DNA from 2 places in the Gordonia terrae genome. Region 2 is predicted to be linked to the other one. Evidence: predicted binding sites of a transcription regulator. Region 2 holds the regulator's gene; the other holds the start of a gene.
The links. The regulator LexA, encoded in region 2, represses DNA repair genes until DNA is damaged. The targets are predictions, from matches to a motif close to CGAACANNTGTTCG.

Region 1 (4,208 bases), 1.2 Mb from region 2:
TGCACGACCTCGACCTCGTCCTGCGCCACTTCGATTGTGTCGCAGTGGTGTCCGACGGCGGCGTGGTCGCCCAGGGCCGACCCGTCGACGTGCTGACGCCGGATCTGCTGGCGGCCGTCTTCGAGGTGTCCGGGACCGTTGTCACCCACCCGGCGACGGGCCTGCCACACCTCCTGCTGAACTCCCCCAACACTTCTGCTCCCCGAGCTCTGACGACAGACACCCTGTGAGAGGACATCCCTTGAGTACGCGCACCTCCCGAGTCCACCCGACCGCCGCCGTCCTGGTCGCCGCACTGACCCTTGGCGCGGTTGCCGCATGCTCGACCGACAGCACCGCGGCCACCGAAGACACTGTGACGGTGGCCAATTGCGGAGCCGACGTCGATTTCCCCCAGCCGCTCGACCGGCTGTTCGTCAACGACGGTGGCATGATCGCGATCGCCCTGGCGGCGGGCGCCCGCGACAACATGGTGGCGGTCAGTGCGCTCGCCCGCGACAAAGATGTTCTCCGGCTCGAGTACGGACCTCAGGTGGACACCCTGAACGAGGTCGCGGCCGAGCGTCCCACGCTCGAGAACATCGTCGCCGCGAAGCCCCAGGTGCTCTATGCCGGATACAACTACGGCATGAGCGAGTCCCGCGGGATCACGCCGGAGATCCTCGCATCCCACGGCATCGACGTCTACCAGCTGTCCGAGGCGTGCCGGCAGGTCGAGGGTGAGGCGCAGCGCGGCACCATGGACCCATGGGTCGCGCTCGACACCGACCTGCGCAACATCGGCACCATCACCGGCAACCCGGACCAGGGCGCCGCCGCGGCCGACGAGGTCGCCGACCGCCTCGAGAAGCTCCGCGCCGCACCGCAACCCGCCGACAAGCCCACGGTCTTCGTCTTCGACAGCGTCTCCGACACCATCTTCTCCTCCGGGTCCTACGGCGGCCCGCAGGGCATCATCGACGCCGCGGGCGCCCGCAACGCGACCGAGGACATCGACGACACGTGGACCGCCGTCAGCTGGGAACGGCTCACCACCGCGGACCCCGACGTCATCGTGTTCGTGGACTACCCCGGTCAGACGGTCGAAGAGAAGATCGCCGCGCTGCGGTCCAACCCGGCCAGCCGCAATCTCAAGGCGGTACGCGAGAACCGATTCGTGAACCTGCCGTACGCGATGTGGGTGTCGAGCCCGCTGAACATCGACGCCGCCGAGATCATGCGCAACGTCCTCGAGAACCACGGCCTCGCACCGGAATCCGGAATCACCCCGAGCCTCGACGTCGCGCAGCTGGACCTCGGGGGCAACAACTGGCTGCAGTGAGTCGCCGAACGCTCGTAGAGCACGCGGGCGGCGGCGATTGTCGTGCCGCCGCCCCTGGGGGATCCAGTGCGCCCACCGTCGAAGTTCGCAACACCTGACTGGATTCGTACCCCTACCATGAGGCACCGACAACTCTTGTCCGACGAATACCGTTGCACAACAGAGCTTTAGAGGTTGCGATGTAGCCGTGTCGGTGTACACTCGAACGTACATTCGCAGCAACGGTTCTCGGGGGGTGGCCATGTCTGACGAATCAGCCACGCCGAAACCGCGAGCCGTCGAACTCGTCACCGAGTTGCATGCGATCCTCGACGAACTGCAGACCGTGGACCTGGCGCCATGTACCGACGCCGAGTTGACTGACGTGGCAGCCGAGACCGAACGCGCCATCGCGCGACTGACCGTCGCCGGTGACCGGCAGATCGATCAGGCCGAGGCCCGCGACCTCCCCCGCAAGACCGGCTGCCGAACGCTCATGCAGTTCATGACCCACCGGCTGCGAGTCTCCAACCCTGTGCGGCGTCGTAAGCAGATGGACGCCACCGCCCACCGGACCAGCCTCGGCGGCGAGGTCCTCCCACCCGAATACCCCTGCCTCGCTGAGGCGTTCGCTGCGGGAGCGGTTGGCTCTGCACACGTGCAGGCCGCCCTCGATGTCCTCGACCAGATCCCCCACGCCGTCGAGCATGATGTGAAAGTCGCTGCCGAGCGTCAGATGGCCGAGATCGCCGCCGACCACACGCCTGCCGACATCACGCAACTCGGTGCGCGGTTGCTCGCCCACCTCGACCCCGACGGCACCCTGGCCCACGACACCGACCGGAAACGGCGCCGCAACCTGTGGATCGGACGCCAACGCGCCGACGGCACCGCCACCATCTCCGGCACCCTCACCCCCGAACTCGCCGCCCGGCTGACGATGATGTTCGCCGTTTGGGGCAAGCCGGGACTCAACAACCTAGACGACCCGGATTCGCCCCGCGGGCCGGCGGGAGCTGTCGATCCCGACGCCGTGGCGCTCGCGGCCGATCGTGATGGGCGCACCCTCGCGCAGACCAATCACGATGCGCTCGATGCCGCCCTGGCCGCGGGTTTCGCCGCCGGCGCACTCGGAAAGTCGCACCGCGGGCTGCCCGTGCAACTGATCATCAAAGCCGACCTCTCCGACCTGATCCGCGAAGCCGGGCTCGCCACCACCGCCACCGGCACCCTGCTGCCCATCCCCGACCTGGTCGCGATGGCCGGCGGCTTTCAACCATGGTTGGCAGTATTGAAGGACGCCACCGCCGTCCCGCTGTACTTCGGACGCGGCAAACGCCTCGCCACCCGCGAACAACGCCTCGTCTCCTTCGCCCGCCCCGACGGTGAAGTCTGTTCCGCACCCGGATGCGACCAGCCCGCCACCCAGGTCGAACTCCATCACGCCCACAAGGACTGGGCCGAGGGCGGTCTCACCGACATCGACGACCTCGCACCCGCCTGCCCCCGCCACAACCGCATGGTCGGTGACGCACCCGGGCAATACACCACCCGAATCGAACGGTCCGGACCCGACGAAGGCCGCTGCATCTGGCGACTCAACGCCGAACCCGGCGCACCACCCAACCCCGAACACATCAACCGCCGGCCCGACATACCCCGGCGGTTCGCCGAACACCTATGCGACATACGCGCCGAGATCCACGGACCGACCACCCGAGGGTTTCGCAGACTCGGTCGCCGGACCCTTCGTGACGCGCCCTCCGCAAGCTCCGGGCGCTCCTCAGGGAGCTGGGCTGACGCGCCCTCCGAAAGCTTCGGGCGCTCCTCAGGGAGCAAGGGGCCCGGCGACCCGTCGCGCCCAAACCCGTCGCGCCCCGACGCCGTCGGCTATGGCGACCGCGGCCGACGCCTCGAACTCGCCTACCGACAACTCATCCACCCACCGGCACTGCCGGAGCACCTCATCACCCAGCCCCTGACCCCAGTCGAAGCAGCCCTTGCACGCGTACTCGCCGACCACGCGTGACTTCACGCAACACGGCGAACGGACCACGCAGAAATAAACACGAGGGGCCCGGCATGATGCCGGGCCCCTCGTGGGTGTCAGTGCGCCTGATGCGAGATCAGGCCTGCGGTGCCTCCGCGAAGTTGCGGGTGACCGCCGGGTCGACCGGGATGCCCGGGCCCGTCGTGGTGGAGACGGTGACCTTCTTGATGTAGCGGCCCTTGGCAGCCGACGGCTTGGCGCGCATGATCTCGTCGAACGCAGCGCCGTAGTTCTCGGCCAGCTTGGCCGGGTCGAACGACGCCTTGCCGATGACGAAGTGCAGGTTCGCAGCCTTGTCGACGCGGAAGTTGATCTTGCCGCCCTTGATGTCGTTGACGGCCTTGGTGACGTCGGTGGTCACGGTGCCCGTCTTCGGGTTCGGCATCAGGCCGCGGGGTCCGAGGACACGCGCGATGCGGCCGACCTTGGCCATCTGATCCGGGGTGGCGATCGCGGCGTCGAAGTCCAGCCAACCGCCCTGGATGCGCTCGATCAGATCCTCGGCGCCGACCTCGTCGGCACCGGCGGCGGTGGCCTCGGCGGCCTTGTCGCCTGCGGCGAACACGATCACGCGGGCGGTCTTACCCGTACCGTGCGGCAGATTGACGGTGCCTCGAACCATCTGGTCTGCCTTACGGGGGTCGACGCCCAGCCGAATCGCGACCTCGACGGTCGCGTCGGTGTTCTTCGACGACGTGTCCTTGGCCAGCTCCACAGCCTCCAGCGGGCTGTACAGCTTGGTCTTGTCGACCTTTTCGGCCGCGGCCGCGTAGGCCTTGCTCTTCTTGCTCATTGCTCTGTTCCTTCTCCGCCGTCAGTCGGCAGGGTGTGTGGTGCGGGCCGAGCCGGCCCTCCCAC
Region 2 (4,208 bases):
CGGCGGCATCTGGAGAACCTGCCGCGGTACCTCGACGGTGCGCGGGCACGTCTCGAGGCGCTGCCCGCGTCCGCCGCGCGCGACAAGGCCGGCGTCGCGGTCGTCGATCGCGTCGTCGAGCGGTGGGCTCAACGGCTCGAACAGGTCCCTGAGCACCGACGGGCGATCGTCGACGACGAGGCGCAGTGGCTCGTCGAGGAACTACGGGTCGGGTTGTTCGCCGAGCGTCTCGGTACCGCGTTCCCCGTGTCGGAGAAGCGCGTCCTACGAGCTCTGGACCGACTCGGCTGAGACGGGATCGGTGGTGGCGGTCTCGACACGCCCGCCACCGGACGCCGACGACTTCAGATCGTCGATCTCCCGCTGGAAGTCCTCCACCGAGTCGAACGACCGGTACACCGACGCGAACCGCAGGTACGCCACCTCGTCGAGATCACGCAGCGGCCCCAGGATCGCGAGACCGACTTCGTTGCTGGGGATCTCGGCCGATCCGCTCGCGCGCACCGTGTCCTCGACCTGCTGGGCGAGTTGCGCGAGTGCGTCCTCGGCGACGTGCCGCCCCTGACAGGCACGACGCACACCGCGCATGACCTTCTCGCGACTGAACGGCTCGGTGACACCGTTGCGTTTGACCACGGCGAGCACGGCGCTCTCCACCGTGGAGAATCGGCGTCCGCACTCCACACACGAGCGACGCCGTCGGATGGCCTGCCCTTCATCTGCGACACGCGAGTCGATGACCTTGGTGTCGTCGTTCTTGCAGAAGGGGCAGCGCATCGTGTCCTCACGCAGGTCGCGGGACGCTGGAACGCACCGAAACCGTGCGCCCCGCCGCTTCTCGGCCGGCCCCTGTGACATCGAGGATACCGCCCGGCCTCAGCGGTACCGGGGGGTGAGCAGGGGCTGACCCACCTGCAGCGCACTCGACGGCAGATCGTTCATCGCGACGATCTCGTCGATCACGATGTCGCGGGGCATCTCGGGCGCCACCCGGCCGGCGATCGTGCTGAGGGAATCCCCGGCGCGCACGTGGACGACCTCTGCGCTCACCGCGGCGGGCGTCATCGAGTCCGAATAGTTCTGACCGACGACACCGAACACCCACACGACGAACGCAAGGCCGACGCCGGCGAGGACCGCGACGGCGGTGCGGCGACGGCGACGGAACACCGCTGCATCCGGACCGACCGGCCCGCGGCCCCTGGCACCCACCGCCGAGCCACAGTGCGTGCCGCCGGCACGTGGCGTCAGTGGCGACCCGCCCACCGGACGGTTGCCTGCCGGCCGGTTGTCGACGGGCCGAGAACCGTCGGACAGCGGGGTCCGGGTCCGAATGCGGTCGGCGCGGTCGGTGCGCGCCCGGACGGTGTCGGGACGCTCGGTACGGACGGGAGCGACGAGAGTGGCGGTGCGCATGGTGCCCTCCGGGTGTTCGGTGCGGGATCGTCGGGTGTTCGGGTGTCTGGCATTCGGTGTTCGAACCTCGATCAGATGTTCGATGCACTGATGTTCGAATTTGTAGCACGGCGCACCGACAAAGTCTCGCGACACATCGAACAAATGTTTGAGGTGGAGGTCGCACTCCGCTAGGCTCGGACGCGGCTGAACATCCCCACGGGCCATCTACCAGCACGTTCCGAAGACGAGAGGAACCGAACATGAGTGACACCGGCGATAGGCGCGGCCGAGCGCGGGGAGCCGACGACGAGGCCCCCATCGACGTCGCCGCCGCCGAGGCCTCACTCACCCCGCGCCAGCTCGGGGTCCTGGAAGTGATCCGCCGCTCGGTACGCGAGCGCGGTTACCCGCCGAGCATCCGCGAGATCGGCGACGAGGTCGGCCTGGCCTCGACATCGTCGGTCGCCCACCAGCTGCGGACCCTCGAGCGCAAGGGTCTGCTCAAGCGGGACGCGAACCGGCCGCGTGCGGTCAACATCGCGCCGAGCGAATCGCCGTCGCCGGAGACCCCGTCGGCCGGCCGGCTGCCCGAGCCGACCTTCGTGCCGGTCCTCGGCCGGATCGCGGCCGGTGGCCCGATCCTGGCCGAGGAGGCGGTCGAGGACGTGTTCCCGCTTCCTCGCGAGCTGGTCGGCGAGGGCTCGCTCTTCTTGCTGCGCGTCGTGGGCGAGTCGATGATCGACGCCGCCATCTGCGACGGCGACTGGGTCGTCGTGCGGCAGCAGAACGTCGCCGACAACGGCGACATCGTCGCAGCGATGATAGACGGCGAGGCCACCGTGAAGACCTTCAAGCGTCAGGGCGCCAATGTGTGGCTGATGCCGCACAACGAGCTGTTCGATCCCATCCCGGGCAACGACGCCGTGATCCTCGGCAAGGTCGTCACCGTGATGCGGCGAGTCTGACCTCTCCCCCGACCGAACGGTCGAGCACCGCCGCGGCAGCTTCCCGCGCCGCGGCGGGGTCGGACGTGGCCAGCGCGGCGTCGGCGGCGGTGCGGCAGTCCTGTGCGGTCACCTCGCCGAGCCGAGCCCCCACCGCGGCGGCCGCGGCCGGCGCGCTGGACAGCGAGGTCACCCCGAGACCGACGAGCACGCAGGCAAGATTCGGATCGGCAGCCGCCTCACCGCACACCCCGACCGGCTTGCCCTGGCGGACACCCGCTGCGGCGACACCCGCGATCAGGCTGAGCACCGCGGGCTGCCACGGATCGGTCAATCCGGCGAGATCGGCCGACATCCGATCGGCCGCCATCGTGTACTGCGTCAGATCGTTGGTGCCGATCGACACGAAGTCCACCTCGGCGAGCACGGCCTCGGCCAGGATGGCGGCCGCGGGCACCTCGATCATGACCCCGGCGACCAGGCCCCGGCCGCGGACCTCCGCGGCGAAGGCGCGCGCCTCGGACGGCGAGGCGATCATCGGCGCCATGACCCACGGCGCGACGTCGGAACCCGACGCGGCGTGCGCGATCGCGTCGAGCTGGTGGGCTCGGATCTCGGGATGCGCCAGGGCGATTCGATCCCCACGGACACCGAGCGCGGGATTGGATTCGTCTGGGTGGGTCACGAACCTCAAGGGCTTGTCCGAGCCGGCGTCGAGGGTACGGATCACCACCTTCTGCCCGCCGAACGCGTCGAGGACCTCCCGGTAGATCGCGGCCTGTTCGTCCACCGACGGTTCGTCGGCACGTTCGAGGAAGGCGAGTTCGGTGCGGAAGAGTCCGACGCCCTCGACCGGGTGCCCGGCGGCGGCCCGCGCCGACGATCCGTCGGCGACATTGGCGAGCACCGAGACGGCGATGCCGTCGGCGGTCCGCCCCGGACCCGTCCACCCGGCGACGAGCTCGGCGTGCCGACGATCCTCCTCGACTCGCGCCCGCGCCGTCTCCGCGTCAGGCTCCACCTCCACCCGGCCGGTCGTCCCATCGACGAGAATGGTTGTACCGGCAGTGATCTCGGCGAGATCGGCCACGGCCACCACACACGGAATCCCCAGTTGCCGGGCGATGATCGCGGTGTGGCTGGTCGGCCCACCCAGCCGGGTGACGAGCGCGATCGTGGTCGTCGGGTCGAGACCGGCGGTGTCGGCGGGCGCGAGGTCGTCGGCGAGCAGCACCGAGGGCACCTGCGGTGTCGGCAGGCCCGGCTCGGGTAGACCGAGCAGTTCGGCGAGCACGCGGTCGCGGACATCGTTCAGATCGGTGACCCGCTCGGCCATCAGCCCGCCGAGTTTGGTGAACACCGCCGCGAACTGATCGGTCGCGGCGACGGCAGCGGCCTCGGCCGTGGCGCCCTTGGTGATGAGCGCGCTCGCGGCCCCGATCCACCCCCGGTCCTCGGCGAGTCCCGCGGTCGCCGCGAGCACCTCCGCGGTCACCCCGGTGTTCTGGGAGGCGCGCGTACGCAGTCGCGAGGCGACGGCGCCTGCCGCCGTGGCGAAGCGTGTTACCTCGTCGGCACGACGCTCCTCGGCGATCTCCACGCCGACGCCGAGCTTCTCCGGCGTGTGATCGGGTCGCTCGCCCGGCCACAGCGCGGGACCGTGGGCCAGTCCGCCGACCACCGGGGTCCCTGTCAGGATCTGCGCCATCGTCTTGCCTCTCACTCGACTACCGATGTGACCACCGTTACAAAATGTGCTTGACTTGTCAACACAAACAGGCGTAAACACAATTACTACAACATGCAATCCCACACGCCTCAACAAGCGGGGTGGTCGGAACCGGAGATCGGAGCGGTGTGTACGCC

Region 1: the regulator LexA is predicted to act here: its motif matches at 1,524-1,537, upstream of BCM27_RS05945 (HNH endonuclease signature motif containing protein).

Annotation. Positions count from the first base shown of each region.
Region 1 is NZ_CP016594.1:1,298,927-1,303,134, reverse strand. Features, by position in the region: gene BCM27_RS05955 (ABC transporter ATP-binding protein) at 1-230, shown strand, start outside; gene BCM27_RS05950 (ABC transporter substrate-binding protein) at 242-1,321, shown strand; gene BCM27_RS05945 (HNH endonuclease signature motif containing protein) at 1,563-3,329, shown strand; gene rplA (50S ribosomal protein L1) at 3,427-4,143, opposite strand.
Region 2 is NZ_CP016594.1:2,521,539-2,525,746, reverse strand. Features, by position in the region: gene hrpA (ATP-dependent RNA helicase HrpA) at 1-291, shown strand, start outside; gene nrdR (transcriptional regulator NrdR) at 265-777, opposite strand; gene BCM27_RS11460 (LysM peptidoglycan-binding domain-containing protein) at 877-1,416, opposite strand; gene lexA (transcriptional repressor LexA) at 1,659-2,363, shown strand; gene BCM27_RS11450 (phosphoenolpyruvate--protein phosphotransferase) at 2,341-4,050, opposite strand; gene BCM27_RS11445 (DeoR/GlpR family DNA-binding transcription regulator) at 4,200-4,208, shown strand, end outside.